DNA from 3 places in the Micromonospora parathelypteridis genome. Region 1 is predicted to be linked to each of the others. Evidence: riboswitches for the same ligand, from Rfam matches in the RefSeq annotation. Region 1 holds a riboswitch; each other region holds the start of a gene.
What was found. Region 1 has a riboswitch for cobalamin ahead of HNR20_RS28195 (CbtB domain-containing protein). Riboswitches for the same ligand answer to the same signal wherever they lie in the genome.

Region 1 (10,214 bases):
CCGGATCATCGCCGTGCACGCCGAGAATCCGGTGCTCGTCGGCCTGATCGAGGCCTTCGCCGGACGCACCCTACGCGGGCGGCTCTGGCGGAGCCTGCACGAGGAGGGCGCGGACCGGCGTACCCATGACGAACATGTCGCGATTCTGCGGGCCCTGCGGGCGCGCGACCCGGAGCGGGCCCGCGTCCGGATGGCCAACCACCTGATCGGGGTGGAGGAGTCGTTGCACGGGCTACCCGACGACGGTGACACGAACGCCGAGCCCGCACGGTTCTAAGCCGCCGTCAGCGCTCGTCCCGTTCCGCGCCGCTGATGCTTCCGGTCATCGCCGCGACCAGGTCGTCGGTGGTGACCTCGTCCGCGCGGAGCCGGGCGGCCCGCCGGCCGAGACGCAGCACCTCGACCCGGTCGGCGATCTCGAGCACCTGAGGCATGTTGTGGCTCACCAGCACCACCGACATGCCAGCGTCGCGGGCACGGCGGACGACGTCGAGCACGCGCTGCGTCTGAACCACGCCGAGCGCTGCGGTGGGCTCGTCCAGGATGACCACGCTGGTGGCCCAGATGATGGCGCGGGCCACCGCGACGCACTGCCGCTGCCCACCGGACAACATCGCGATCGGGGTGGTGACCCGGGGGATCCGGACACCCAGTTCGTCGAGGGCCGCGGCGGCGCCCTGCCGCATGGCCCGCTTGTCGAGCAGCCCCAGCCGACCGAGCGGCCCGGAGCGCAGGAGCTCCCGCCCGAGGTACAGGTTGGCGGCCACGCTGAGGTCGTCGGCGACGGCGAGATCCTGGTAGACGGTCTCCACCCCTGCGCGCCGGGCGTCCAGCGGGGTGGAGAACTGGACGGGACGGCCATCCACCCGGATCTCGCCCTCGTCGGGCGGGTGCACACCGGACAACGTCTTGATCAGAGTGCTCTTTCCGGCGCCGTTGTCGCCGATCAGCGCGACGACCTCACCCCGGTGGACCGTGAAGTCGGCGCCGCGCAGCGCCTCGACGTGCCCGAACCGCTTGACGATGCCACGGGCTTCGAGGACCGGTGGTTCGTCGGTGGTCGGCTGCCGGTCGCTGTCGGCGGTGGCCGTCGGGGTGGTGCCCATCACTGCACCGGGGGGTTGGCGCAACTCGGTTCGAGCACCGCCTTGATCTCCGCGGAGTCGATGTTCTCCTTCGTGACGAACGTGACGCCGGTGTCCGCTGACGCCAGCGGCGCCTTGTCGCGGAGGTGCTTGACCATCTTGTCGACGCCGAAGTAGCCCATCTTGAACGGGTTCTGCACGACCAGCGCCGAGATCTGGCCGCTGCGCACGCCGGCGATCTCGTCCGGGGCGGCGTCCCAACCGATGATGACCACCTTGCCGGACTTGTTCGCCGCCTGGATGGCCTGCGCGGCGCCCAGCACACTCGGCTCGTTGGCCGCGAAGATGCCGGCGAGGTTGGGGTTGGCCGTCAGGATGTTCTCGGTGACGCGTCGCGCCTCGTTGACGTCACTGCGGCTGGGCTGCTGGCCGACCAGCTTCAGGTTGGGGAACTGTGCGAGGCCGGCCTTGAAGCCGTCGACCCGCTCGGTGTTGGTCTGCGATCCGGGCTGGAACTCGACAAGTGCCACCTCGTGGTTGCCGGGGCCGAGTTCGGTGGCGAGCATCTTCGCCGCCTCGGTGGCCGACGCACGGTTGTCGGTGGCGAAGAGCGGCACGCTCGACGGTTGCGGGCTGGTGCCAGAGTCGATCATCGCGACCGGGATGTTGGCGCCCAGCGCCTGGTCGGTCGCCGGCGCCAACGCGCTGGAGTCGGTCGCCGCGTACACGATGCCGTCGACCTTCTTGGTGACGAAGTTCTGGATCAGGTTGACCTGGCCCTCGACGTCGGTTTCGGTGGTCACCCCGTCCCACTGGACGGTGACGTCACCGGCGCGCTGCGCGGCACACTCCGCGCCCGCCTTCACGGTGTTCCAGTAGTCGGCCCCGACGGCCTTCGGGACGACGGCGAGCTTCAACGGACCGCTCGCGTCCTTGGTCGCGCCGTCGCCTCCGTCGCGGACCTCGACTCCGCCGCAGGCGCTGAGAAGAGCGGTCGCCGCGGCTACGGCCAGAATGGCCTGTGCGCGCAGGATGGGCCGTCGCGCCCGTCGGCTGGTGGTGGTGTGCGCCATGGTGCGTGTCCTTCCTCGTTCGGACTCTCGGAATGGCATGTCAACCCCGTGCTTCCAGCCGCCGTCGGCGGTACTGGTCGAAGTACACGGCGGCCCAGATGATCAGGCCGACGATCACCTGCTGGTAGTGGATGCTGATGTCGAGCAGGACGGCGCCGTTGCGGACCAGGGCGATGAGGAAGGCGCCGATGATCGTCCCGACGATCCGGCCCTGGCCTCCGAAGAGGCTGGCTCCACCGATGACCGCGGCGGCGATGACATCGAGCTCCAGCGAGATGCCGTAGTTCGGCTGGCCGGAGTTGACCCGGGACGCGGCGATCATGCCGCCCAGCCCGACCAGCACACCCGCCAGCACGTACACCCCGGTCAGGTGACGCCGCACCCTTATTCCGGAGCGGCGGGCCGCCTCCAGGTTGGAGCCCATCGCGTAGGTGTACTGGCCGAAGCGCGTCTGGGAGAGCAGGAAGGCAACCCCGACGGCGACGAGAACGGTGATCACCACGGCGAACGGGATGCCGAGGATCTCCCCGTTGCCGAGCAGTTGGAAGGATCGGGGCAGGCCGTAGACGCCGACCGCGCCGCTGACGATGAAGACGAGACCGCGGCCCACGGACATCGTTCCGAGCGTCGCGATGAACGGCGGGATCCGGGCCACGGTCACCAGCAGCCCGTTCAGCAGCCCGGCCAGCGCGCCGACACCGATCGCGACGACCGTCGCCGCCCAGAGCGAGAAGCCGAGGTCGCGGACGACCATCGCGCCCACGACGCCGGCGAGCGCGGCGACCGACCCCACGGACAGGTCGATGCCCTTCGTGATGATGACCATCGTCTGCGCCGTGGCGATGATGGCGATCACCGCGGTCTGCGCCCCGATGTTGAAGAGGTTGTCCGCGGTCAGGAAATAGGGACTGGCGACGGTCAACGCGATGAACAGGACGACGAGCGCGGTCGCGGCGGTCAGCTCGGAGACGGCGTGGGAGACCCGTTCCCGGACCCAGTCGCTGAGTTCGCCGCGCTGCGAGCCGGCGGTTGCCTCGACCGTACTCATCGTCGGACCTCGCATGCCCGCACCGCCCGTAGAGATAGGTCGGATGTTTCCCTCGATCAGGCGTTACCTTGCCACGCATCGACATATGTTGCCAAGGTCTTGCGGGCATGTTTTGTCATCGATACGCAGGCCACTGCGGGCATACGTCTGATCAAACTGGCACAACCTGCGACCGATCGATCAGCAGGCGCAGGCGGCGAGGGTTTTCGGCCCGTCAGGCCGCGGGGTTTTCGGCCCGTCAGGCCGCGAGACGCCGCGGGGTCACGACGTCTCCAGCCGGTACGCCCGCCGGGCGGTCCGTCGCCAGATCGCCGCACGCTCGTCGTCGGCGAGCGGGTCCAGCAGGTCGGTGAGGGCCTCGACCCAGCGGGTGTACGAGGTGGCGAGCAGACACACCGGCCAGTCCGAGCCGAACATCAGCCGGTTCGGGCCGAACACGTCGAGCGCATGCTCGATGGCGGGCCGCAGGTCCGCCGTCGTCCAGGACGGGCCGTCCACTTCGGTCACCAGGCCGGAGAGCTTCGCCGTCGTGTTGGGCTCGGCGGCGAGCGCACGCAGGTCACGGGGCCAGTCGCCGAGGCCGTCGTGCCCGAGCGACGGCTTGCCGAGGTGGTCCAGGACGAACCGCATCTGGGGCAGATCGCGGACGAGTCGGGTGGCCGCCGGCAGTTGGTGGTCACGCACCAGCAGGTCGAAGGCGAGGCCGGCGGCGCCGACCGCGGCGATGCCCCGCCGGACGTCCGGACGGTCGAGGTACGCCGGGTCAGATTCGGATTGGACGACATGTCTGATCCCGACCAGCCAGTCTCCGCCGCGTGCGGCCCGGAGCCGGTCGAGGCGATCGCCGACGCTGTCGGCGGTGAGGTCGACCCAGCCGACGACTCCGGCGATGAGGGGATCGTCGGCCGCGATGCCCAGCAGCTCGGGCGTCTCCGTCCGGGCGGCGACGGACTGAACGACGACGGTCTGGGTGACACCGACGGCCCGGGCCACCGGGGCCAGATCGACCGGGGTGAAGTCGTCGTCGATCGCGGCCATGGTGTGCGGATCGATCCAGGGCTGCGGGTGCCGCGCCCGGACCCAGAGGTGATGGTGCGCGTCCACGATGCCCGATCCCGGTGGGGCCTCATTGGTCGTCATCGGACACGTCCCGGCGCGCTCACGTACACCCACACCCCGCCCAGTCATTGGTCAGATGTCCGGGTCGGCCCGGCACTTCGGCCCAATCCGGCAGTTCGACCAGGTTAGCGGTAACAGAACGCCCGTGGGTCCCAGGAAATGCGACTCGGCGTGGTCAAGCATCATATCTTTGGCATCCAGAGATGTCGATTATTGTTTCCTCACCCGTCCGGCTGGTGGGGCCGGGTTGACCGCCTGCGGCGGCACCGATACCGTCGACCCACTATCTGCGGCGACGCGAGGGAAGCCGGTGTGAATCCGGCGCGGTCGCGCCACTGTAAGCGGTTCCTCAGCCTCACGGGGATCCGCGAGCCAGGACGCTCGGTCGTCCGCAGCCTTGCGATGGGGACGCGTCATCCCCGGGGAGGTTCGTGCTCGTATGTCTACTTCCACGTCCAGCCAGCCGTTGGTGCACTCCGCTGGCAGCACGCGTCTCCTGTGGACGGTCCTGGCGACCGTTGCTGTGCTCAGCCTGTTGACCTACCTCGTCGCCTTCGATCAGGGGGCAGTCTCGCGCAGCGGCATGTACCTGCACGAGCTGATGCACGACGGTCGGCACCTGCTGGGTGTCCCGTGCCACTGAAAGCCACCACCGCTCCCCCGTTTCTCACCGTCCTCGTCCGTGGGCTGCTCGCCGGCCTGATCGCCGGCCTGCTCGCCGGGGCGTTCGCCTACGTCGCCGGTGAGCCGCACGTCGAGGCGGCCATCGCCATCGAGGAGGCGGCGGCGACGCACGTCGAGCCCGCTGCCGGTGGGCACAATCACGAGGATGCCCTGGTCAGCCGGACTGGTCAGCGCGGCGGCCTGTTCCTGGCCACCGGCCTGTTCGGCGCCGCGATGGGTGGCCTGCTGGCCACGGCGTACGTGCTGCTGTCCCGTCGGCGGCGGACCCACGACGACGGCCGGGTGGGCCTGCTGCTGGCCGGCGCGGCCCTGCTCGGCGCGGTGATCGTGCCGTTCCTGAAGTATCCGGCGAACCCGCCGGCCGTCGGCGACCCGGCCACCATCAACCAACGCACCGTCACCTACCTGCTGATGGTGGTGCTCGGCCTGGTGGCGGTGTGGGCGGGCTCGCTGGGCTACCGGGCGGTCGGCAGCGAGGCGCCCACGTGGCAACGTGCTGCTGCGGCCGCCGGCGGATTCCTGCTGGTCACCGTGGTGTCCTACGTGGTGATGCCCTCCTTCCAGGAGGTCCCGGACGACTTCCCGGCGACTCTGCTGTGGGACTTCCGGCTGGCCTCGCTCGGCACCCAGGTGGTGCTCTGGACCGGGATCGGCCTGCTGTTCGCGGCGCTGATGCACCACGACCGGCGTCGCCGGGCCGCCGCCGCGCTTCCGAGCACGTGACCCCCACCAGCCTCCGGCTGGTCGCCCACGGTCACACCACCGCGCTGCGCCGGGTCCGGTTCGGCGGCACCAACGACGGCTTGGACGAGGGCGGCCTGCGTGCCGCCCTCGCCCAGGCCCGCACCGAATCGGGCCGGCGAGGGCACCTGCGCGTCGACGATGCCTGCCTGTCCAGTCCGGCGGCAGCCGCCCGACAGACCGCCGAGGCCTTCGGTCTGCGGCCCACCATCGAAGCCGCGTTGGCCGACTGTGACTACGGCGACTGGACCGGACGGTCGTTCGAGGAGATCGCCGCCGAGCAACCGCAGGCGTTGCACGAGTGGTTGTCCGCACCGGACTCCGCCCCCCACGGCGGCGAATCCGTGGCGACGTTACGAGACCGGGTCGGTCGCTGGCTGGACGGGCAACGCGCACCTGGCCGGCGGATCATCGCCGTCGCCCACCCGCTGGTGATCCGGGTCGCGGTGGTCCACGCCCTCGACCTGCCGATCGCGACGTACCGGCAGTTGGACGTGGAGCCGCTGGCGATCATCCGGCTCACCAGCCAGGGTGGGCGATGGCAGTTACGGCTGACCCCACCGCGAGCAGGGTGAGGACACGGCCACTCAGTGGTGCCGGTGCGGCAGGTGCAGCTCGACGGGCTCGGGCGGGAGGTCGTCGACACCGGCGGCGACGGCCTGCTGGTGGCGGCGGCGTGCCGAGGGCAGGGCCAGCGAGGCGAAGACAGCCAGGACGGCGACGCCGGCGCAGACCCAGAAGCCGGCGGTGAAGGCCTCGTCGGTGGGCAGGCCCTGCGGCGTGCTGTGCGAGGTGATGACGGCCGCGACGACCGCCGCGCCGATGCTGCTGCCGATGGTCCGCGCGATGGTGTTGACACCGCTCGCCTCACCGGTCTGCCCGGCCGGCACGCTCTCGATGATGGCGTTGGACATCGCCGCGAACGCCAGTCCGATTCCGGCGCCGGTGAGCACTCCGGAGAGCAGAACCTGCCAGGCCGCGCCGTGGGCGAGGGCGGGCAGCACGAACGCGACGACGACGGCGACCGCGCCGAGGAACATCGGAACCTTGGGGCCGAAGCGACGGTCCAGCAGACCCGCGAGGGGTCCGAAGACCACCATCATCAGGACGGTGGGCAGCAGGAACAGGCCCGCCTGGGACACCGTCTTGCCGAACCCGTAGCCGGTGGCCGCCGGAAGTTGGAGCAGGGTCGGCACGAGCACGAACGTCCCGAACATCGCGAAGCCGAGGATCAGGGCGACGAGGTCCGTGGCCCAGACACCGCGAATGCGCATCAGACGCATGTCGATGAGCGGCTCGCGTACCCGCAGTTCGACCAGGACGAACACGATCAGCGCGACCACACCGAGCACGAACAGGCCGATGGTCTTCGTCTCACCCCAACCCCAGGCTTGTCCCTTGCTCACCGCCAGCAGCAGTGCGACCAGCGCCACCGACAGGATGCCGGCGCCGAGCATGTCGAGCCGTCCGGGCGTGCGGACCCGTGACTCGGGCATCCCGAAGATGGCCCCGAGCAACGCGACGACGACGAGGACCAGCGGCAGCCAGAACAGCCAGTGCCACGACAGGTTCTCCACGATCGGGCCCGCGGCCACGATTCCGACGCCGGCGCCGACACCGAAGATCGCCGACAGCAGGCCGACGGTGACGCCGACCTTTTCCCGGGGAAGTTCGTCGCGGACGATGCCGATCGACAGGGGCAGGATCGCTCCGGCGGCTCCCTGCAGCGCCCGCGCGACGATCAGCACGGTCAGGTTGGGAGCCAGGGCGGCGAGCAGGGTGCCGGCGGCGAGCGCGGCGAGGACGCCGATGAGGACCCTGCGCTTGCCGACCATGTCACCGAGACGGCCGAGAATGGGAGTCAGGACCGAGGCTGCCAACAGGTAGGCGGTGAGCACCCAGCTGATGTCCCCGGTCGAGACTCTCAGGTCCCCTCCGATGGTCGACAGGGCGGGCGCCACCAGCGACTGCAGCACCGCGAACGCCAGGCCGCCCAGCGACAGGTACAGCACCAGGAGGGTGCTGTTGGCCCGCGGGACGGTGCCGGCCGTGGAGTCGACGTGGGTCGGCTCCTGGATGGTGTGGGTCATGAGATCCCCGAAACTAGATGTAAACGTTTGCTGACTTACCAGTATCCGCAGCACCGGGGTCATGTCAACAGTCGTTTACGTCACGTCGGGGCGCAGCGGCTTGCACTTCAGCCACAAGTCAACATATGTTTACTTTAGGAGGGGCGGCCGAACGCCACGGGAGAATCACCCGCCGCCCGAGCCAGAGAGGACGCGTCGTGACAGCAGAACCGCCCGTCCCCGCGAGCAGTGACACTGCCCCACCATCGGGCGAACCGGCCCGCCGTCGGCGCCGCGACGCGAGCGAAACCCGGCAGCTCCTGCTCGACGCCGCCCGCCGGCGCTTCGCCCAGGATGGCTATGCGGCCACCACGGTCCGGGACATCGCCGACGACGCGGGCGTCAACGTCGCGCTCATCAGCCGCTACTTCGCCTCCAAGGAGGGCCTGTTCGAGGAGTGCCTGCGGGCCGCAGGCGACGAGCTGCGCCGAACGACCGGCCAGACGCCCGCCGACCGCGTCCCCGAGGCCATCGCCCGGCACATCGCCGACCTCGGCGCGGCGGGATTGTCCAGCCAGCTCGCGCTGCTGTTGCGGTCGTCCGGGGACGCGCGGGCCGACGAGATCCGGCGCGCCGTCCTGGCCCGTTCCAGCGAACAGTTGGCGGCGGCCCGCGGGTGGCGCCGCGAGGAGCCGGGCAGTGACCAGATCCTGCTCCGCGCCCAGATGGCGCTCGCCGCCGGCATCGGAGTCGCGGTGCTGCGCTCGTCGATCCGGCTGGAGCCGCTGAGCTCCGCCACCGAACAGGACCTGGTCGGCCCCCTGCGGGACCTGGTGGACGCACTGCTGCCACCGCGCTGACCGGGCCCCGGAAGCCCGGGCCAACCAAGCCAGCACGATCGGGTACGGCTGCCACCGACGGCAACAGCCGATCTCGCCCGTGTTGGGCGGGCCGTGAACACGGCCCGCCCAACACTGCTGCACCAGCGCCGGCTCAGTGCTAGCCGGTGACGGTGAACGGTCGGGCCACCGTCGTCGCGGAGGTGGCACCGGTCAGCGTGACGCTGGTCGCGCCCGCCTTCGCCGCACCCGGGACGCTGATCGTCGCGCCCGAGACGACGCCGTCACCATTCGCGCGCACGGTGCTGACCGCGAGGCCGTTGCCGAAGGTGATCGTGACCGCCTCGTTCGGTGCGAACCCGGAACCGTCGATCGTGATCGACGTGGCGCGCGGCCCGGAGAGGGTCGTCAACGCCACCCGCGGCTGGTACGTCCGCGCGACCTGCTGCTCGGTCACCTGGACGGTTGCCGTGGCCGGCGTACGGGAGGACGTTCCCGTCGCGGTGACCGCGTACCGGCCGGGCTGCGCGTCACCCGACGTCGCGACCGAGGCGCGAACCGTTCCCGCCTTGGACGCCGTGACCTTCGTGGTCCGTGCCGGGTTGGTGCCGACGGTGACGGTCACCTGCTCGCCGGCCGCGAACCCGCTGCCGTCGACGGTGATCGCCGCACCGGTGGTGACGGTGCTGGCGGCCGACAGCGCGATCGCCGGCTGGGACCTGCCACCCGCCACGGTCACGGTGAAGGACCCGGTGCTGCTCGACAGCGTGTCCCACGCGGTGACGCGCACCGTGTAGGTGCCCTCCCGCGCGTAGGTGTGCTGCCCGCTCATCGCACCGGACGCACCGATCGTCACGTCGTCCGGTGCCGTGCCGTCACCCCACTGGACGCGGGCGTGGTAGCCCGTCGAACCGGGAACGCCGCCAGTCACCGAGCCGAGGTTCGCCGCGAGATCCTGACCGGCGCTCGCCGTCTGGTCCTTCGGGGCGACGGTGGTGAGTGCCGGGGCCGGCGTGCCGTCGTTGGCGACGGCGAACACGTGGATCCGGCCCGCCGAGCGGGGGTCGCCGGTCTGCGTCGGCAGGGTCACCGACACCAGCGTCTTGCCCGCCGGGATCTGGTACGGCGCGGTGGCGAACAGGAACGGCTGGGCGCCGTCCCGGCTCGTGCCGTACAGCCGGTACGCCGTCTTCGCGACGACGATGTTGCCGTACGACGGGGTGCCGTTGGGGTTGCCGCCCAGCGTCCAGTCACTCAGCTGGATCGGGATGCTGGCCGTGGTGCCGTCGCTGAACGTCGCCGTGCCGGTGGTGCTCTGGTTGCCCTGCGTTCCGGCGCCGACGAAGGAGATGCTCCTGGCGTCGTCCGGAAGGTCGAGCACGATCGTCGCACCGTTACCGGTGGCGTTGTCCGGCTGCCCGGCCGGGATCACCGGCAGCGTGAACTGCAGCGCCGTTCCGGGGACCTGCTGCCGCTGACCCTGGGTCGCGCCGCCCGCCGCCAGGGCCGCCCGCGAGTACGCCCACGACTTGGCGTCGCAGTCCGCCGCGAGAACC
Region 2 (10,214 bases), 6.3 Mb from region 1:
ACGGCCGGTGGGCAGCACGTTGACCAGGCCACGGGTGGGTGAGCCGGACGGGCCGGGTGGCACGAACCGGCCGTCGAGCGCGCCGAGGGTGTGGGTCAACTCGTCGGTGGTCCGGTCCAGGCGGGGCACCAACTCGGTGGCGGCGAAGTGCAGCACCGCGGCGACGTCCGGGACCCGCTGGCCGGTCACCTCCTCGACCACCGTCTCGACGGCGTCGGCGTCCCAGCCGAGCGTCTCCATGCCGATGACCAACCGTCGGGCGAGGGCCTCGATCAGGTCGACGGCGTCGGCGGCGGTGCCGGCCGGGCCGTCCACCACGTCGGTCAACGTGCTGGGCAGCGCCAGCCGTCGGCCCGGCGACGCGAGCAGCTCCTGCTCGTCGAGGGAGTACGCGACGGCGAGGGCCTGCCGCAGGCCGGGCAGGGCACGGGCGCCGCCCCAGATCTGTGGCGCGCGCAGCACCGCGAGGACCAGGTTGACCCGCGGCTCACCGGTGGGCGCGTCGGCGAGGATGTGCAGCCCGTCGCGGATCTGCACGTCCTTGACCTCGCAGAGGTACCCGTCGAGGTGCAGCACGAAGTCGTCGAAGTCGTCCGCGTCGGGCATCGCCTCGGCGTGCAGGTCGTGGTGCAGCTCGGCGGCACGCACCAGGTCCCAGATCTGCGCCCGCACGGTGGGCACCTTGGCCGGGTCGAGCGCCTGCACGGTCGCGTACTCGTCGAGTAGTTGCTCCAGCTTGGCCAGGTCGCCGTAGGTCTCGGCGCGAGCCATCGGCGGCACCAGGTGGTCGATCACCACGGCGTGCGCCCGCCGCTTGGCCTGGGTGCCCTCGCCCGGGTCGTTGACGATGAACGGGTAGACCAGCGGCAGGTCACTGAGGACCGCGTCGGGTGCGCAGTCGGCGGCCAGGCCGAGGCCCTTGCCGGGCAGCCACTCCAGGGTGCCGTGCTTGCCCAGGTGGACCACGGCGTCCGCACCGAAGCCGCCGTCGGCGGCCGGCGCGGACAACCAGCGGTACGCGGCCAGGTAGTGGTGGCTGGGCGGCAGGTCCGGGTCGTGGTAGATGGCGATCGGGTTCTCCCCGAAGCCGCGTGGCGGCTGGATCAGCAGCACCACGTTGCCGAAGCGCAGCCCGGCGAGCACGATGTCGCCGCCGTCGGTGTAGAGCTCGCCAGGCGGCTCGCCCCAGTGCTCCCGCATCCGCTCGCGCAACTCGGCCGGCACCTGGTCGAACCACCGCTGGTACGTCTGCCCCGGTATCCGGGCCTCGGCGGCGGCCAACTGCTCCGGGGTGAGCCACTCCACGTCGTGACCGCCGGCGGCGATCAGCGCGTGGATCAGCGCGTCGCCGTCGTCGGGCACCGGCGCGTCGCCCAGGTGGTAACCGGCCGCGGCGAGCGCGGCGAGCAGCCGGACCGCCGAGACCGGGGTGTCCAGCCCGACGGCGTTGCCGACGCGGGAGTGTTTGGTGGGGTACGAGCTGAGCACCACGGCGACCCGCTTGTGGGCGTTCGGCACGTACCGCAGGCGGGCGTGGCGCACCGCGATGCCGGCGACGCGGGCGGCCCGCTCGGCGTCGGCGGCGTAGACGCTGAGCCCGTCGGCGTCGATCTGCTTGAACGAGAACGGCACGGTGACGATCCGGCCGTCGAACTCGGGGATGGCCACCTGCATCGCGGCGTCCAACGGGGACAGCCCGGCATCGCTGTTGGCCCACTGCTCTCGGGTGCTGGTCAGGCAGAGCGCCTGGATGATCGGCACGTCCAGGGCGGCCAGCGCGCCGACGTCCCAGGCGTCCTCGTCGCCTCCACCGGAGGCGTCCGCGGCGACCGCGCCACCGGCCGCGAGCACGGTGACCAGCAGCGCGTCGCAGCGGGCGAAGAGCCCGAGCGGGCCGGCGCCCGCGGTCAGCCCGCGCAGCGAACCGCAGAAGATCGGCAGCGGATTGCCGCCGGCCGCGCGTACCGCCTCGGCGAGCACGTCGACGAACCCGGTGTTCCCGGCCAGCGCGTGTGCGCGGTAGAAGACGATGCCCACGGTGGGCCGGTCCGGGTCGGCGGGGTGCTCCCCGTGCACGCCGTAGGCGGGGGTCGGCGCGGGCGGGGTGAACCCCTCGCCGGTGAGCAACACCGTGTCGGACAGGAACCGGGCCAGCTGCCCCAGGTTGTCCGGCCCGCCCTCGACCAGGTACGCCAGCGCCTGGGTGACGACACCGGACGGCACGGTGGAGATGGCCATCAGCTCCGCGTCGGGTAGCGCCTCGCCGCCGAGCACGACCGTCGGGACGCCGGTGGCGAGCACCGCGGCGAGGCCGTCCGGCCACGCCTGCCGACCCCCGAGCAGGCGTACGACGACGAGATCGACCCCGTCGAGCAGGGCGGGCACCTCGTCGGCGGCGACCCGCGCGGGGTTGGCCAGCCGGTAGTCGGTGCCGCTGGCGCGGGCGGCCAGCAGGTCGGTGTCGGCGGTGGAGAGCAACAGGATGCGCACGGCGGGCTCCGGACAGTGACGCCGGGGCGCTCACGGGAGCGACCCGGCATGAGGGATGGGCGCAGGGTTCGGCAGGTACCGCGGTCCGGCCAGGTCAGCGGCGCGGGGCCGGGGACGACGGGCGGTGCGGTACGGAACTCAGCAGTGAGCGGAGAGGTCGCGCCCGGGAGCCGGTGGGCCGACAATGCTGCCGATCGTGGCGGCGGCACGGCAGCCGCACGAGCCACGACGGTATCCGTCGATGAATGAGACGTCCTGCGTCATCGGGTCCTCCTCGGGTGTCCACGCCCTGGGGTACGTCCCGACGGCCGAAGTATCCTGGCTTCCGGATCGACGCTCTTCCCCCGGCCTTCCAACCGCAGACACACGGCCGTGACTCACGAGGGGGGATCGCTCCCCGGTGACAGTGGCGGGACCGCGTCGGATTCGCACCGACTTCCTTCACTGCCGTCAGGCCGCGAATGCTGCCACACCGTCGCGCCGCCGGTCAACGCCGACCCCGGCACCGCCAGACGGGTGCACTCCATTGATTCTCGCCGATCGCAAGGCGCTCGAAGCCGCGCGTCGGAATGCCCCGGGTCAATGCGACGCACCCTTTGCTCCGCTTCACCCCGCACGACAGTGACGCCGCCTCTCGTCGCGTCAGTCGAAGCGGCGCAAAGGTTGGGCGCATGCGCCCTGGCCTGCGCCGATCGCCTCTGGGCGGTGCCATTCGGCGTGATCACCTACGATTGGCGCTCACCGGAGCAACGTCCGCGATCAATCTCGGGGGTCGATCAGCATCGTCGCCATGCGATTCCGCCACCTCGCCGGCCGGGTCTGGCTCTGTCCGGGCGATCCCGACCCGGAGGCGGTCCAGGCCGGTGTCGCCGTCGTCGCCGACGAACGCGGCAGTGTGATGATCGACGCCGGACAGAGCCCCGCGCACGCCCGCGAGATCCAGGCCGCGTTGACCGCCGCCGGCCTGCCGCAGCCGCGCTGGCTCGTCTACACCCACCACCACTGGGACCACGTCTGGGGCGCCTGCGCATGGCCCGGGGTGGAGATCGTCGGGCACGAAACGGCCACCGCGCTGCTTCGCGCGGAGGCCGCCCGACCGTGGAGTCACCACTATCTGCGCGAGCAGGTACGCGCCAATCCCCGCCTCGGCCCGAGCTTCCGGGCCCGGGCACGCGCGGTGGACTCCTGGAACGACTTCGCCGTCCTGCCGCCGACCCGGACCTTCACCGACGTGGACGAGCTGCCGGTGGGGGTTCGGCTGCGTCACGTCGGCGGCGGCCACGCGCCGGACTCGACCGTCGTGCTGGTGCCCGACTCGGGCGTGATGCTGCTCGGCGACTGCTTCTACCCACCGCCGGCGCATCTGCGCAGACCCGAGGACGGCCTCGACCTGGGCCTGGTCCGGCGCCTGCTCGACGACACCTACCACTGGTACGTGTCCAGCCACGCCGAGCCGATGACGCTTGAGCAGGCCCGCTCAGCCGTTGTGGCTGCCTGAGCAGACGAGCCTCAGCGGACGTGCCGCCCGGCGCGCGGACTGCGGCGACCCTGTGCCGACCCGCCGGGCCCCGTCACGTCGACAAGGCTCCGGCCACGAGCGCCCGGGCTGTGTCCGTCCACCAGTAGAGGACTTCCCGGCCAGATCGGCGCTTGCGGAGCAGGCCGGCATCCGTCAACACGCGCAGGTGGCCACCGACCGTGCCGAGCGGCAGTCCGGTTGCGGCGACCACCGCCGTGGTGCTGACCGGCTCGGCTGCCTGCACCAGAATGCTGCTCCGCGCGTTCCCGAGCAGGCGACGCAGAGGATCCGGTGTGGTGGATGCCGCCTCGTTGAAGATCCCCGTCACCGGATAGACGATCCCGAAGCGGTCGGGCAACCTCCAGGAGATCCAGCCTCCCCGGCAGTGCGCCGCGAAGAACGTCAGCGTCCCGCCCCGCACGTCGGACGGCGGGTAGGGCCGCTCCTCGACCTGCAGCCGTCCGTCGCCGAGCCACCGCATGCCCGGTCGCATGTCGTTGACGACCCCGGACCATCCGTCCCTGCCCAGGCGGGAGATCCGGGACACCACATCGGCACGCAGCACCGACTGCCGGCGCGGCCAGTCCGCCTCGATCGTGTGGCGCCAGACCCAGCGCAACAGGGCGGCCGTCCGGGTCGCCAACCCCGAGCCGAGTAGTTCCTGGGCCAGCGGGGAACGTACGTGGGCCAGGTCCTCACGGATGCGGTCGTCCGGAAGCGACTCCAGCTCCACGAGCTCGTCGTCCAGCGTCATGTCCGGGCGGGCGGGCGGCACCGTCAGGAAATCGGCCATCCAGGAGGACGAGATCGCGTGCGCCAGAATAGCCGCGGTCACCGGGTCGCCGTCGAGATAGCCCTGGAAGGCCTCGACATGCTGGTCCCGCCAGATCCGGTGCCACGGAAGCGGCTGAGCCCGGCGGAGGATATTCAGCGCCCCCAACGTCTCGGTGAGCTGTGACGTGCCGAAACGCGCCTGCGCCAGCACTTCGGCGTCCACCAGGAACACTGCCACGTTTCGCCTCCAGTCGAAACTCTAGGGCGGCAACGCGGACCGCTGCAAGCTCCTGACCATGCACAGCGACAGCCGACCATACGATCCGACGACCGTGAGCGCGCGGAACTTCACGGCACTGTGGGCCGGTACCGCGGTCACCAACCTGGCCGACGGCGTCGTCAAGCTGACCCTGCCTCTGGTTGCCGTCTCGATGACGGATTCCCCTGCGCTGGTTGCCGGCACCACCCTGGCCAACACCCTGCCCTGGTTGCTGTTCGCACTGCCAGCCGGCGCGCTCGCCGACCGAGTCGACCGCCGGTGCCTGATCATCAGGATGGCCGCCGCGCGCGCCCTGGTCCTCGCCGTACTCGTGGTTGGCATCCTCGCGGACATGCTGCCGCTGGCCGGCCTGTACGCGGGGGCACTGCTCCTCGGCACCGCCGAGGTGTTCGCCGACACCACCCGGATGTCGATCGTGCCGATGGTCATACCCCGCAATCGCATGGAATCCGCGTTCGCGAAGTTGACGGCGACCGAGACCGCGGCCAACGAGTTCATCGGGCCGCCTCTGGGTGGCCTGCTGGCCGCCGCCGGACTGGCCGTCGCGCTCGGCGCCGGCGGCGTCGGCTACGCAGGCGCACTGCTCGCTCTGGCAGTCATGACCGGTCACTACCGCAGCGACGGTCACCGCAGATCGGCGACGAACGCTCCCGGCCTCCGTGCCGACATCCGGGAGGGCATCCGATACGTATGGCAGGCAAGAATTCTGCGGACCCTGCTGTTGGTGGCCGGCGCGGCGAGCGGATGCTGGGCGGCCTGGATGGCGGTCATCGTCGTCTATGCGGTCGCACCCGGACCGATGGACCTGAGCCGCTCGGAGTACGGCCTGCTGATCGGCGCCCTCGGAATGGGCGGCGTCCTGGGAGCCGCCGCCGCGCCCGCTCTCACCCGTCGGCTGGGACGGCGGGTCGTCCTCGCCGCGTCAATGGCGGGCTTCGCCGTGCTGCTGGCAACGCCAGCGTTCTCCTCGTCTCCAAGGCTGATCGCGGTAACGACCTTCCTGGGCGGCGCCGGCTCCGGCGCGTGGAACGTCACCTACAGCTCGCTGCGCGCACTCGTCGTGCCCGACGAGATGATGGGGCGCTACAGCGGGGTCAGCCGTCTGACCAGCTGGGGATCAATGCCGCTCGGGGCTCTGCTCGCTGGCCTCACCGCGGAACTGGTCAGCGTAAGAGCGGTCTTCTGGGGCGGAGCTGCTCTCTGCGCCCTCGTGCTCGCCGCGACGTTACGAACGGTCACATCGCCCGAATTCCGGCAGATGGAAGCCCGCGCGACCGCCTCTCAGGAAGCTGCGCTGTGAAAACTCAGCGAGCGTGCCGTTCCGGGTGGGCTCGGTTCCACACCCGCATCCGCTCCGGGTAACCGGTGCGCGCCGCCTCGTACAGCGGCACCGCGTGCTTGCGGGCGATGGCCCCCGCCGCGCGTGGCGTGCCGGTACGGCGACGGATCCACTCGCCGTCGTGGGCGATCGCCACCACGGTGGTGTCCGTCGCGGTGGTCTCCGGCTCCAGGTAGAACTCCACCCCCTGCCGGGAGGCGATGAACGACTCCAGCGCGGCAAGATCATCCCGGGTCGCCTCCCGGTCCAGCTTCGTCGGGGTCGCCTCAGCGCCCCGTGACCGGCGGTTGAACCAGCTCATGCCCAGCCCCTCTCCTCGACGCCCCTCCAGTGCAGCACCGATTCCTGGAAATACGCTGCACGCCGGATGGGAGACACCTGACCCGTTTCGAGAACCCGGAGCTGGAACCCGCAGCGCGTGAGCGGTGTCATGGGTGTGACCGGAACGGAGGTTCCCCTGGACGACGACGCGCTCGTCACCCGCGCTCGGGCAGGTGACCTGGAGGCGTACGACCTCCTGGTCGCCCGGCACACCGCGTCCGCGTACCGGACGGCGGTGCTGCTCGGGGCGGGCTCGGACTCCGAGGACGTCACCCAGGAGGCGTTCGTGAAGGCGTACCGCAAGCTGTCCCGTTATCGGGGCGAGTCGTCGTTCCGATCATGGCTGCTCGCGATCGTCGCCAACGAGACCCGCAACCTGCACCGGTCCCGCGGTCGGCGCGACGGGCTCGTCCTGCGGGCGGCGGCGGCGAATCCGACATCGGAGGTCGCCGAGGACGGGGCGGTCAGCGCGGTCCTCGCCGGGGAGCGCCGGGCCGCGCTGGTCGAGGCCCTGCGTCAACTGCCGGTACGGGATCGCGAGGTGATCGTCTGCCGGTTCTTCCTCGATCTCAGCGAGGAGGAGACGGTGACGGCACTGGGCTGGCCCCGAGGCACGGTGAAGTCGCGTACGTCTCGGGCCCTGGCGAAGCTTCGCGGCCTGCTCGACCGCGAGGAGGTCCGGTATGGGTGACCTCGAACGGGAACTGCGCGACCTGTCCGCCTGGCTGGAGACACCCGACCCGCCCGACGTGAGCGCGCGCGTGCGCGTACGGCTGCGCAGGCCCGCGCCCCGGTGGCGCTCGATCGCCGCGGTGGCGCTCGTCGCGCTCCTGGTGGCGGTGTTACCGCCGACACGTGCCGCCATCGCCGACGCCGTCACAGGGCTGCTGCGCTTCGCCGGCGTCAGCATTGCCACCTCATCCGCGCCGACGCGGCCCAGCAGCATGCCGTCGCCGTTGCCCGGGCAGCGGGCCGTCACCCTGGACGAGGCGGAACGGGCCGTGCGGTTCCCGATCCGCCTACCGGCGAAGCTGGGTCCACCCGAGCAGGTGCTGGTCGCCGACCCCGACCCCACGGGCAACTACCGGGTGGCGACGCTGCTCTACGACGGCGGAGCGTTGCGCGTCGACGCGTTCGACGGCCATCTCAACCTGGCCTTCCACAAGGAGGCCACCCCACCAGGGGTGGACTGGGTCCAGGTCAACGGCAACTTCGCCGTGTGGGTCGACGGCCCACACGTGCTGTCGTACGTGGACCGTGCGGGAGAGGTCCGCGAAGAGACCGCCCGGCTGGCCGCCTCGACCCTGATCTGGCAGGACGACGATGTGAGCTACCGGCTTGAGGGCGCCCTCACCAAGGCCAAGGCGATCGAGGTCGCCCGGTCGCTGCGGTAGGAACCTGGCGGGCCCGGCCGGTGTCGTGAAGATACGACGGCTCGTCGACGCTCGGTCTGCTCCAGGCCGAGGTCGAGGCCGGCGTACCGGGAGGGGCGAGATGGGTGCATGGGGCAGGTTGATGCTGGCGTCGTCGATGGTCCTGCTGGCGGGGTGCACGACCACGACCAGCGGCGGGTCGGCCACGCCGACCGGCGCGACCGCCAGCGCGGGCTGCGATTCGCGGGTCGAGACGGAGTCGCTGCCCGACTGGGCGGACGCCGGGTTCAGCGGGGACGCCCGGGTACCGCACGTGTTCGGTGCGAAGGGTGACATCGTGGCGGTGCTGTTCGCTCATCCGTTGCGGCTGGACCGGAAGGACGGGTCGAACAACAAGATCCTGTGGGTGGCCCAGGCCTCCACGACCTCGCCCGACCCGACGTCACCGGCAACCCTGGTGATCACCGGGACACTGGACGGCACCGACACCAGGGTGACCCGGGAGGTCGCCGGCGGTCCCGGTCCGTCGATCATCGACATGCCGCAGGCCGGTTGCTGGCACCTCGACCTGCGCTGGTCCGGGCACACCGACACGATGGACCTGATCTACGCCCCATGAGCTGCTGCGATGCGTCCCGAGGCGTCGTGTCCGGGTCGTCCGCTGGGCGGCCTAGGCTGCCGTGGTGCTGAAGGACCCGCGGGTGGCGGCGGCCCGTAACAACGCCGAGTGGTGCGACATCGTCTGCCGCAGTCACGGGCTGGCCGGCCGTACCGACGCCGACGCCTGGTCGGTCCCCCGCCGTTCCCCGCCGTGGTATCCGGACGCGGTCACCCTGCGGCCGGGTGCCGAAGCCGAGGCGCTGCTGGCCCGGATCGACGCGGGGTCCGGCGCCTCGGTCAAGGACAGCTTCGCCGACCTCGACCTGTCCGGGTACGGGTTCCGGGTGCTCTTCGACGCGCAGTGGATCCACCGGCAACCGGCGAAGCCAGCGGTCGACGAACCGCTCGACCCGGTCGCCACGCCCGACGAGCTGGCGGCGTGGGCGGCGGCACACGGCGGCGGGGAGCTGTTCCGCCCCGCGCTCCTGGCCGACCCGCGGGTACGGGTGCTCGCCCGCCACGACGACCGAGGTGTGCTCACCGGTGGCGCGGTGCTCAACGGCGACGGAGACGGGTATGGCGTCTCCAACCTGTTCACCCACACCGACGACCCTCTGGACATCTGGCACGGAGTCTGCGCCACCCTGCCCGCAGCAACACTTGTCGGCTACGAATCCGCCCCGGACCTGACCCCAGCCCTGCAAGCAGGCTTCACCCCAACAGGCCCCCTCCGAGTCTGGCTCCACCCCTAACCCACCCCAACCCCACCCACCAACCCCGGCCCGGCCCCGTCCGTGCCCCCCTCCGCCCTGTTGATCATGAAGTTATTGCCCCGACACGCCGGACGGGATGGCAATAACTTCATGATCAACAGGGGCGGGTCGGGGCCGGGAGGGGCCGGGAAGGGCCGGGCGGGCCCGGGGAGGGCTGGAGGGGTTAGGTGAGGTCGGTCAGGTCTTGGGGGGTCAGGGGCAGGGCTGCGGCCGCTATGTTCTGGGCCAGGTGGTCCGGGTTTGCGGTGCCGGGGATGGCGAGCACGTGTGGACCCTGGTGCAGCGTCCAGGCCAGGCGTACCTGCTGTGGGGTGACGCCGTGGGCGCGGGCCACCGCCTCGACGGCCTCGCCCTGCACGCCGCTCGCCCCCGACTCCCGACCGGTGCCGGCCACCGCGAAGAACGGCACGTAGGCGATGCCCCGCTCGCCGCAGACCCGGACGAACTCGTCCTGCTCCCGGTAGGCGTCCACCCCGTAGTTGTTCTGCACGCAGACCACCGGCGCGATGCCCGCCACCTCGTCCAACTGCTCGGGCCGGACGTTGGAGAGCCCGAGGTGCCGGATCAGCCCGGCGGCACGCAACTCGGCGAGGGCCCCGAACCGGTCGACCAACGGCACCGCGCCCGGTCCCCGGCCGAGGCGCAGGTTCACCACGTCGAGTTGGTCGCGGCCGAGCCGACGCAGGTTCTCCTCCACCTGAGCGCGCAACTGCGCCGGGGTGAACGCCTCGGTGAAGCCGGCCAC
Region 3 (10,214 bases), 5.4 Mb from region 1:
AGTCGGGTTCGTCGTGTTCGGCGGTGCCGGTCAGGGGCGCGCCGGTGTCGAGGCGTCGGCCGCTGGCGAGTTCACGGTCGGCGCGGCCGAGCAGGTCCCAGGTCTCCAGGTTCATGCTGATGCGTCGTACGACAAGGGTGGTGCTGTCGCGCAGCCACGCGGGGCCGTCGGGCACCCAGACGGCGGAGTCCATCGGCGTCCCGGGTCGGGGGTTGGCGGTGCCGTCGAGTTGGCCGAACAGGTTGCGTTGGGTGCGGCCGCCGGGCTCCACGCCAGGGCTGCGGCGGAAGCCCTGCTGGACCCACCGGACGGTGGCGAAGGGCCGGCTGTCCTTGAGCAGGACTCGTTGGGCGTGCGCGACGGTTATCGGGTCGTCGGCGCAGATCTGCAGCAACAGGTCGCCGCCGGACCAGGCCGGCTGGAGCCGGTCGATGCGGAACGAGGGCAGCTCGGCCAGGGATGCCGGCCGCCGGTCCTCGACGCCGGCCGCCCGGTACAGGCCGGGGCCGAAGCCGAAGGTCACGGTCAGTCGTGCAGGCAGCAGGCCGAGTTCGGCCTCGGTGTCGGCCAGGGCGGGCTTGCCCTGGGTGAGGCGGGCGGCGTCGTCGGTCAGCAGCCGCAGCATCCGACCCGCCGCGGCCCGCTCGATGCCGGCGCGAAGAGTGAGCGCCACGAACGACGCGTGGGCCTGCGGGTCGGTGGCGACGCCAGCCTGCCGAGGCCCGTGGAACGGCTCGACCGTGCTACCGACGGCGGCGACGGGCACGGCCTCGGGCAGCCGGTCGTCGCGGTCCTCGGCCTGCTTGTCGCCGATCGCGGTGACTCCGGCGACACCGGCGAACGCGCCTCCAGCGGCGAGGGCACCGCCGGTGAGCAGGCCACGTCTGCTCACCGGACGGAGAGTGGGTTCCGGGGTCATGAGGCCGGGCTCATGCTCATTCCCGGCGTCGGGCTGGCCCCATGGCCGGGCGCGTAGCTCTCCTGGGCGCCGGTGAACGGCTTGGCCACCGCGGTGAACGTCTGGGTCCTGAGGTCGGCGAAGGTGAGGGTGAAGGTCAGCTCGTCGCCAGCCTGCACCGGCTGCTTCACGTCCATCAGCATCAGGTGGTCGCCCCCCGGCTCGAGCACATGTGTGCTCTTCGCCTTGATCACGATGCCGCCCGGCTTGGCCTGCATGACCATCTTTCCGTCCTTCATGGTCATCTCATGCAGTTCCATCCGAGACACCTCGGTGGAGGCGCCGGTGATGGTGACGTCGGTCTCGGTGTCGTTGACCAGCGTGCCGAACGCCGCGGTCATGCCCTTGTCGGCGGCCTTCACCCACGGGTCACGGATGCCGACCACGCCCGCGGCGACGCTCGCCGACGCCGACGGGCCCGCAGCGGCGGACGACGGGGTTTCCGACGATCCGCAGCCGGCGACACCGACTGCCAGGAGGGCGGCGGTGGCGAGCAGAGCGACCGGGCGGCGGCCTGCGCCGGCGTGGGTGGTGCTGGGCATGAACGGTCCCTTCGGTAACGGGTCTGGCGTCAGGTTGGTCGGCACCACCAGCGGAAAAGTTCCGGTATGGCTGGCAAATGACGTCACCTGGCTGCCGACGACCGGCCGCCGATCGGGCCGCGCGGGCGTCTACCGACCCCTCACCTCACGGCAGGTTGATCGTGTACTCGGCGGTGTGCACCTTCCCGCCAACCTGGAAGTCGAAGAACGCTCGGTACCGGCCGGAACTCGGAGCGGTCAGCCAGAACTTGACCGTTCCGTCGACCAGTTCCGGCTCGGGGTGGACGTGTACGTAGCCGAGGTCACCCTCGCGGACCACGACCAGGTGCCCGTACGCGCCCAGGTACCGCTCCAGTTGCGCCGACTCCGCCGTGCCGGCGCGGTTGACCTGGAACTGCACCGGCGCCGTCACCGCCACCGTTGGCGTGCCGGTCATCGACACCTCGAACGGCCCAGCCGCCGCTTGTGCCTGCGCCGGTGGCAGGGCGGCCGGCGCGTACGCGCCAGCAACATGGTGGTCGACGCCCAGGACGAGAGGCAGTTGGGCACCGTCGGCCGCGGTCACGGAGAAGTCGGCGTAGATGCGGTAGCCACCGGGCCGGGCCAGCGTCAGGGGGACGCTCCAGGTGCCATCGGAGGCCATCGTCGGGTGCAGATGCTGGTAGCCGCTCAGGTCGCGACCCACCACGATCATGTGCAACGGCTTGTCGTGGACCACCGCGAAGCGTGTCGCCGCCTGCCGGTCGGTCCCGACGATCCGGAACCGGTAGTCCGCGCGTACCCCGGGTGGTTGGGATCGCTCCAGCGGTTGCAGCGTGTACCCGCCGGCGCTGACCGTCGTCCCCGCCGCCAGCGTCTCGCCCGTGCCCCCGTCGCCGGGGTGCGAGTGCGGGCCGGTTCCTGCCGGGTGTTGATGCCCATCGCCTGCGGATATCGCTCGCCCGGAGGTAGCCGGAGCGCCGGCGGGCTGCCGCGCGTTGCTGGTCGGTTCCTCGGTGCCCGTACCGATGCGGGCCAGCCCGAACCCGGCGAGCAGGGCCAGCGTCAGCCCACCGACGAGCAGCGCCAGGTGCGTGTTGCTCAGCCGAGACCCGGGTGTCCCGGCAGCGACATGCTGCAGCAGAGGGTCGGCGGGGGTGGACCGCGACTCGTCCTCCGGGGTGGCTGGTGCCTGCGTCGACCCCGCCTGTTGACCTGCCGGCGTTGACCCGGTCGCGGCGGTCCTGGCGGTGACGAGTGCCCCGCTCCTACGCCCCGCGGGCACGGCGACGCCGCGCTGCCTGCCGCCGGAACCGGCCGCGCCGCCTCGACGACTGCCGCCGGTCGTACCGGTCTTGCCGCCGGTGGTCTTGCTCCCGGCTCGGGGTTCGGAGTCGCGTCGGCCCGAGGGCGCCTTCGATGCGCGGCCCCGGCCGGAGGATCTGCCGGCGGGCGCGGGGCGGCGCCAACCAATGAATCCCGCCACCGCCGCGACGACCGCGACCACCCAGCCGGTCCAGGCCAGGGGGCCGGAACCGCTCTCGTCGTTCGACGCTGCCGAAGCGGCAGCCGTCGCCGGTGCCGCCGACCCGGCTGCTGGGGCCGCCGATCCGGCCGGTGCGGCCGACGCCTGTCCTGACGTCGAATGCTGCTCGATGGCGGCGACGAGGGACGGGTCCGGCTGGTGGGTCGGCGGGCTCCACCCCTGGGGTGCGGCCGTCGCCCGGCCCGTGTAGCGGAAGGTCATCGTGCCCCGGACCGCGTCTCCGTCCGAGGCGACCGACAGGTAGCTCACCGAGTACTGTCCGGCCGCCGGCAGATGGGCGACGGTCACCACCGCCGGGAACCCGGTCTTGTACTCACGCGGTTCGAACTTCCCCTCCACCAGGAAGTACTCCCGCACCGGCTTGTCCAGCGGCTTCGGCTCGCCGTACGTCCAGCCGTTGTCGACGCGGGCGCCGCCCGGGGCGGTGATCGTGAAGTACGCGTTGGCGGCGACCTTCTCCGTGAAGTACAGCTGCACCGCCGCCAGCGGCTCACGCAACGTGGCACCGTCCCCTGGCGTGGACATCGCGAGGGTCCCGTGAGCTGCCGCGGGCTGAGCGGACGCGAGCAGAGCGACCGCCGAGGCGAGGACGAGCGCGAGGAGGGCCGAGACCACTCGCCCGGGAGTCTGGGGGAGACGACGCATCTGAATATCCTCACCACGCCGAGACTTTTTTCAAGAGGCGGTTTCGTTTTTACCGAGATGGCAAAAGTTGGCGAGGTTGGGGATCGATCTTCGTGTCCTGGCGTGGCCTGTCCAGCCGCGAGGCACGCCAGCTGGCTGGGCGGCCTCGCTGACCAGCTATGCTTCCCGGCGGCGCTGGTTCGCCCGGTCGGCTGCCGATCGGGCGTCGTAAGAGGGAACCCGGTGTGAATCCGGGACTGCCCCGCAGCGGTGAGTGGGAACGACCGCCGTCATCAGCACTGGGCCAGTGGCCTGGGAAGCGACGGCCAGTAGGAGATCGGCGTGGAGCCGGTCAGGCCCGCGAGTCCGAAGACCTGCCGGTGCCGCGTACACAACCGTGTGCGCTGCCGTCGGCCTCGCGGGTGGGCTGAGCGGGTGACCTGCCGCGCATCTGCGTGGGTGTGTCCTCGTCAGCGTGTCCGCGTTCCGGTGGTGTGGTTTCCCGAGGGACGGACTACCGCTGTGCACGACATCATCACGATCGACGGTCGAGCGCCGTCGGCGTCGCACCTGACCCTGTCGCAGATCATGGATCAGCACCACACGAACCTGATGGGTACGGTGCACGGTGGCCGGATCCTCAACCTCATCGACTCCGTTGCCGGGGTGGTCGCCGCCCGGCATTCCGACGGGCCGGCCGTCACCGCCGCCATCGACGAGACCGCGTTCCTCCGGGCGGTTCGGGTCGGTGACGTCGTCCACGTCGACGCGCGCATCACCTGGGCGGGACGCAGCTCGATGGAGGTGGCCGTGAAGGTCACCGCGGACCGGTGGGATCGGGCGGTGCCGCCCACCGACGTGGCCACCGCCCACCTGGTCATGGTCGCCATCGACGACGACGGGCAGCCGCGGGCGGTGCCGCCGCTGCTGCCGGAGACGGACGGGGACCGGCGTCGCTACCGGGAGGCGGAGATCCGCCGGGAGCACCGTTTGGCGCTGCGACGGGCGTTGCTCGACGGCGCCGAGGAGGTCTGAGACATGCTCGGACTGTCCGTCGCGACGTTGGCCGGCTCTCGCGGTGTCGGCGAGTGGACGTGGCTCGGTCATGCCTGGTAGGCAGGCGGGTGTGCGAATCGTTTCACTGCTGCCGGCGGCCACGGACATCGTGGCCATGCTTGGCGTGACCGGGCACCTGGTCGGCCGGACGCACGAGTGTGACTGGCCGCCGGGGGACCTCGCCGATATTCCGGCGGTAACTGCGACTTCCCTGCCTGAAGCCCTGACGAGCAGGGAGATCTCGGCGGCGATCGCTGGCGACGCGCACCGAGGATCGTCGTTGTACCAGCTCGACGTCGCCCTGCTGGAGGACTTGAAGCCGGATCTGATCCTGACCCAGGATCTGTGCGACGTGTGTGCGGTCTCCTACGAACGGGTCAACGACGCCGTGCGGATGATCGACCTCGATACCAGGGTGGTGTCCCTGGAGGCGAGGACCATCGGCGGGATCCTGGACACGGTCGACGTCGTGGCCGCGCTGACCGGCACCGAGGGCAGGGCAGCGGAGATCCGGGCTGACGGCGAGCGTCGCCTCGCCGCCTTGCCGGGGTCGGTGACCGATGCGCCGACGGTGCTGTTCGTCGAGTGGCTCGACCCGCTGATGCCCGGCGGACACTGGGTGCCGGAGCAGATCACCTATGCGGGCGGGCGGTCTCTGCTGCTCGGGCCGGGCGCGCACAGCATCCCGCACCGGTGGTCCGTGGTCGCGGACCTGGCTCCCGACGTGGTGGTGTTCGGGCCGTGCGGATTCACGCCCGAGCGAACCTTCGACGAGCTGTCCGTGGCGGCCACGCAACCCGGCTGGGCGGACCTGCCCGCGGTTCGTCAGGGGCAGGTGTGGGTGGTCGACGGGCCCGCCTACTTCAACCGACCCGGCCCGAGGGTCGTCGACGGCGCGGAGATCCTCGCCGCGATCCTTGCTGGCCGTCCAGACGCCCGCGCTCGGCGGGTTCCCGTCGACGCCGGTTGACGCAGCCGCTGGTGAACCTGGGTTCCGCGGGTAGCCGGACCCCGCCGAAGCGCGTCGGCGGCGAAGCGCGGCTCAAGCGACCCGTTGGGCGAGCACCTGCCCTGGCCAGGTTCCAGACAGGAAGCTTTCGGTGGAAGTGAACCCGTGGCGCTCGTAGAACGCCACCAATTCGCCACCGCCGCCCGCCCAGCAGTCGACCCGGAGCAACCGCACGCCGGCTCGCCGGGTTTCGTCCACGGCGTGTGCCAGCAGGGCCGACCCGAGTTTCCGACCGGCGAATCGTCGGTGGGAGACGAGTAGGCGGACGTACCGCTCGGGTTCTTTCGCGGGCGCGATCGGCGCCCGCGGGTTGGGCCCGGAGTCCAACACCAGGGTCGCGGCCGGTGTTCCGTCCACCTCCGCGATGTACGGGAGGTTCTCGGTCAGGTACCGGTCGACCAACTCGGGCCCTCCGGGCTTCTCCGAGAACGGGATCGTGCCCCACTGCTCGGTGTTGCCGCGATCGTTCATCCAGATCACCGCGGAATCGAGCATGTCCAGTACGGCGGGTGCATCGGCCGGGCCACCGCGTCTGATACGTATGCCGCGGGTGATGTCGTCCATGGCGGGATCGTAAACCGCGGCTGGCCGATCACGACCGAGATAATGATCATGGTCCTGGGGAATCCAGCGCCACGCCGACCAGCAGCTCATGCAGGGCATCGCCGTTCGGCGCCCGGTCGGTGCTGCGACCGGGCGGGGCAGGAGTGGTTGGCGCCGCGGCGTCGGCAGCGTGACCTCAGTCCCTGATCTCGCAGATGAGCGCACCGCTCTGCACGTTCGTACCGATCTCAGCGGTCATGCCCTTGACGGTGCCCGCCCGGTGCGCCTGCAGCGGCTGCTCCATCTTCATCGCCTCCAGCACGACGATCAGGTCGCCGGCCTGCACCCGCTGCCCGTCGGCAACCGCAACCTTCGTGATCGTGCCGTGCATCGGGGAGGTCAGCGCCTCTCCGCCCCCGGTGGGCGCACCGCCGGCGGCGGCAAGGCGCTGCGGGGGACGGTTGAGCCCACGGCCCGCTGCGGACGCCCTGCCGAGACCGGCGGGCACGGTGACCTCGACGCGTCTGCCACGGACCTCCACCACCACGGTCTCCCGGTCCTCGGGGCCGGGCACGCCCTGCCCGGGACCCGGGTACGGGGTCAGCCGGTTGGCGAATGCGGTCTCGATCCACCGGGTGTGCACGTCGAACTCGTCATCGGGGGAGTCGGGTGCGAACGCGGGGTCGGCGACCACCGCGCGGTGGAACGGCAGGGTCGTCGCCAGGCCCTCGATCCGGAACTCGGCCAGCGCCCGTCGGGCTCGTTGCAACGCCTGCTGCCGATCCCGCCCGGTGATGACCAGCTTGGCCAGCATGGAATCCCAGGCCGGCCCGATCACCGAACCGGCCTCGACGCCGGGGTCGAGCCGGACGCCGGGACCGCTCGGCGGAACGAAGCGGGTGAGGGTCCCCGGTGCCGGCAGGAAACCGCGGCCGGGATCCTCCCCGTTGATCCGGAACTCGATCGAGTGCCCGCGTACCGGCGGATCTTCGTAACCCAACGGCTCGCCGCGGGCGATCCGGAACATCTCCCGCACCAGGTCGATGCCGGTGACCTCCTCGGTGACCGGATGCTCGACCTGTAGCCGGGTGTTGACCTCCAGGAACGAGATGGTTCCGTCGCGGGCGATGAGAAACTCGCAGGTCCCGGCGCCGACGTAACCTGCCTCCCGGAGGATCGCCTTGGAAGCGTCGTACAGGGTCTCCTGCTGCGCTGGCGAGAGAAACGGCGCCGGCGCCTCCTCGACAAGCTTCTGGTGGCGTCGCTGCAGAGTGCAGTCCCGGGTGGACACCACCACCACGGAGCCGTGCCGGTCGGCCAGACACTGCGTCTCGACGTGCCGGGGCCCGTCGAGATACCGCTCGACGAAACACTCGCCCCGGCCGAACGCCGCGACCGCCTCCCGGACCGCGGATTGGTAGAGCTCGGGGATGTCCGCCACGGCCCGGGCGACCTTCAGACCCCGGCCACCACCACCGAACGCGGCCTTGATCGCCACCGGCAGCCCGTGCTCGCTGGCGAACGCGACGACCTCGTCGGCGCCGGCCACCGGACCCGGCGTGCCGGCCACCAAGGGAGCGCCCACCCGCTCGGCGATGTGCCGGGCGGTGACCTTGTCGCCCAAGGCCCGGATCGCCGCCGGCGGCGGGCCGATCCAGGTGAGGCCGGCGTCCAGCACCGCCTGGGCGAACTCGGCGTTCTCGGAGAGGAACCCGTAGCCGGGATGCACGGCGTCGGCCCCGGAGTCGACGGCCGCCCTCAGCACCTTGGTCGTGTCCAGGTAGCTGGTCGCGGGGGTCTCGCCGCCGAGCGCGTACGCCTCGTCGCAGACCCGTACGTGCAGGGCGTCGCGATCGGGCTCGGCGTAGACCGCGACGCTGGCGAGCCCTTCGTCGGAGCAGGCCCGCGCTATGCGGACCGCGATCTCGCCACGATTGGCGATGAGAACCTTGTGCACGACAGCTCTCCAGTCTTCTCCGGTGCCGGTCATCGGGTCGGCGGCGGCATCCAGCCGGCGGTCCGCCAGGCACCCTGCCCGAGCTCGACCGGCCGGCCGGTCATCCGCCGCGCGGGGGCCGCCCAGGCCGCACCAGCCGCCGCGGCGGAGCGGGACCGCAACAACGCGGCCACCACGATCGTGGCCAACTCCTCGTCGCTCGGGTCGCCGTGCACCACGAGGCGCGGCATCGCGGTGCTCACAGCGGGATGTTCCCGTGCTTGCGCGCGATCCGGGTCGTGCGCTTGTCGCGCAGCGCCTCCAGCGCCCGGGTCACGGCGAGCCGGGTCTCGTGCGGCATGATCACCTCGTCGATGTAGCCGCGCTCGGCGGCCACGTACGGGTTGCACAGGGCGCGCTCGTATTCCGCGCGCAGCCGAAGGCGCTCGGCGGCCGGGTCGGCGGCTTCCGCGACAGCGCGCCGGTGCAGGACCGTCACGGCGCTCTCACCACCCATGACCGCGATCTCCGCCGTGGGCCAGGCCAGGTTGATGTCGATGCCGAGGTGCTTGGAGCCCATGACGCCGTAGCCACCCCCGTAAGCCTTGCGAGTGACCACCGTGACCATGGGAACGGTGGCCTCGGCGTACGCATAGATCAGTTTCGCGCCGCGTCGGATGATGCCGTCGGTCTCCTGCTCGACGGCGGGCAGGAATCCGGGTACGTCGACGAAGGTCAGCACCGGTACGTGGAACGCGTCGCACATGCGGATGAACCGGGCAGCCTTCTCGCAGGCGTCGATGTCCAGAGCCGCCGCTGAGACCATCGGCTGGTTGGCCACGACGCCGACGCTGCGCCCGGCGACCCGGCCGAAGCCACAGATGATGTTGCGGGCGAACAGTTGCTGGGTCTCGAGCAGTTCACCGTCGTCCAACACGGCCCGCACCACCCGCTGCATGTCGTACGGCTGGTTGGGCCGATCCGGGATGAGCCCATCGAGCTCCCGGTCCTCGGCGGTGATCTCGGCGACCACCGGGGCGTCGTAGGCCGGCGGCTCCTGCATGTTGTTCGAGGGCAGGTGACTGAGCACCACGCGGATGTACTCGAATGCGTCCTTCTCGTCCCGGGCCAGGTAGTGCGAGGAACCCGAGACGGTGTTGTGGCGCATGGCGCCGCCGAGCTCCTCACGGTCCACCCGCTGGCCGGTGACGGTGTGCAGCACCTCGGGCCCGGTCACGAACATGTGCGAGATGTTCTCGACCATGACAACGAGGTCGGTGACCGCCGGCGCGTACACCGCGCCACCGGCGCACGGACCCACCATGAGGGAGATCTGCGGGATGACCCCGGACGCGGCGACGTGGCGCTTGACCAGCTCGGCGTAGAAGGCCAGGGAGACGACACCCTCCTGAATGCGCGCACCACCGGAGTCGTTGATCCCGATGATCGGGCAGCCGGTCTTGAGCGCCAGGTCCATGATCTTGACGATCTTCTCGCCGTACACCTCCCCGAGGCTCCCTCCGAAGACCGTGAAGTCCTGGGCGAAGACGCAGACCCGCCGGCCGTCGATGGTGCCGTAGCCGGTGACCACACCGTCGCCCAGTGGCCGGTGTCGATCCATCCCGAAGTCGCGGCTGCGGTGCCGGGCGAAGGCGTCCAGCTCGACGAAGGATCCCGCGTCGAAGAGCGCGTCGATCCGCTCCCGCGCGGTCATCTTGCCCTTCTCGTGCTGGCGGCGTACCGCGTCGGTCTCGGCCATGGCCGCCAGTTCCGTGCGGCGGTTGGCCAGTTCGGCGATGCGCTCCGCGGTGCTCGCCGTGATCTCGTCAGCGGACATCGGCGGCACCCGCCCGGACCACCGCGACCGACTCGGCCGACTTCAACTCGCCGTTCAGGTACAGCGCGCGGCAGGCGCGCCGCTGCACCTTCCCGCTGGAGGTCCGCGGCACGACGCCGCGCCGGACCACCACGACCCGGTCGGCGTCCAGCCGCACACCGTCGCGGATCGCGGCGTGGACGCG

Region 2: it holds a riboswitch for cobalamin, as region 1 does, so the genes downstream of both, cobN (cobaltochelatase subunit CobN) here and HNR20_RS28195 (CbtB domain-containing protein) in region 1, are expected to answer to the same signal.
Region 3: it holds a riboswitch for cobalamin, as region 1 does, so the genes downstream of both, HNR20_RS03225 (acyl-CoA thioesterase) here and HNR20_RS28195 (CbtB domain-containing protein) in region 1, are expected to answer to the same signal.

What each region holds. Positions count from the first base shown of each region.
Region 1 is NZ_JACHDP010000001.1:6,282,935-6,293,148, reverse strand. It holds gene HNR20_RS28220 (FadR/GntR family transcriptional regulator) at 1-277, shown strand, start outside; gene HNR20_RS28215 (ATP-binding cassette domain-containing protein) at 285-1,106, opposite strand; gene HNR20_RS28210 (ABC transporter substrate-binding protein) at 1,106-2,158, opposite strand; gene HNR20_RS28205 (ABC transporter permease) at 2,199-3,206, opposite strand; gene HNR20_RS28200 (amidohydrolase family protein) at 3,468-4,346, opposite strand; cobalamin riboswitch at 4,585-4,729, shown strand; gene HNR20_RS28195 (CbtB domain-containing protein) at 4,765-4,968, shown strand; gene HNR20_RS28190 (CbtA family protein) at 4,959-5,732, shown strand; gene HNR20_RS28185 (histidine phosphatase family protein) at 5,729-6,325, shown strand; gene HNR20_RS28180 (MFS transporter) at 6,338-7,903, opposite strand; gene HNR20_RS28175 (TetR/AcrR family transcriptional regulator) at 8,038-8,679, shown strand; gene HNR20_RS28170 (GH92 family glycosyl hydrolase) at 8,819-10,214, opposite strand, start outside.
Region 2 is NZ_JACHDP010000001.1:14,925-25,138, forward strand. It holds gene cobN (cobaltochelatase subunit CobN) at 1-2,490, opposite strand, end outside; cobalamin riboswitch at 2,780-2,957, opposite strand; gene HNR20_RS00070 (MBL fold metallo-hydrolase) at 3,281-3,988, shown strand; gene HNR20_RS00075 (ArsR/SmtB family transcription factor) at 4,062-5,021, opposite strand; gene HNR20_RS00080 (MFS transporter) at 5,116-6,363, shown strand; gene HNR20_RS00085 (hypothetical protein) at 6,368-6,703, opposite strand; gene HNR20_RS00090 (RNA polymerase sigma factor) at 6,839-7,414, shown strand; gene HNR20_RS00095 (hypothetical protein) at 7,407-8,117, shown strand; gene HNR20_RS00100 (hypothetical protein) at 8,218-8,715, shown strand; gene HNR20_RS00105 (hypothetical protein) at 8,780-9,448, shown strand; gene HNR20_RS00110 (aldo/keto reductase) at 9,633-10,214, opposite strand, start outside.
Region 3 is NZ_JACHDP010000001.1:835,779-845,992, reverse strand. It holds gene HNR20_RS03240 (Dyp-type peroxidase) at 1-919, opposite strand, end outside; gene HNR20_RS03235 (copper chaperone PCu(A)C) at 916-1,500, opposite strand; gene HNR20_RS03230 (copper resistance CopC family protein) at 1,646-3,670, opposite strand; cobalamin riboswitch at 3,829-4,045, shown strand; gene HNR20_RS03225 (acyl-CoA thioesterase) at 4,238-4,684, shown strand; gene HNR20_RS03220 (ABC transporter substrate-binding protein) at 4,776-5,675, shown strand; gene HNR20_RS03215 (GNAT family N-acetyltransferase) at 5,748-6,278, opposite strand; gene HNR20_RS03210 (acetyl/propionyl/methylcrotonyl-CoA carboxylase subunit alpha) at 6,454-8,214, opposite strand; gene HNR20_RS03205 (acyl-CoA carboxylase epsilon subunit) at 8,244-8,456, opposite strand; gene HNR20_RS03200 (acyl-CoA carboxylase subunit beta) at 8,453-10,030, opposite strand; gene HNR20_RS03195 (fatty acyl-AMP ligase) at 10,020-10,214, opposite strand, start outside.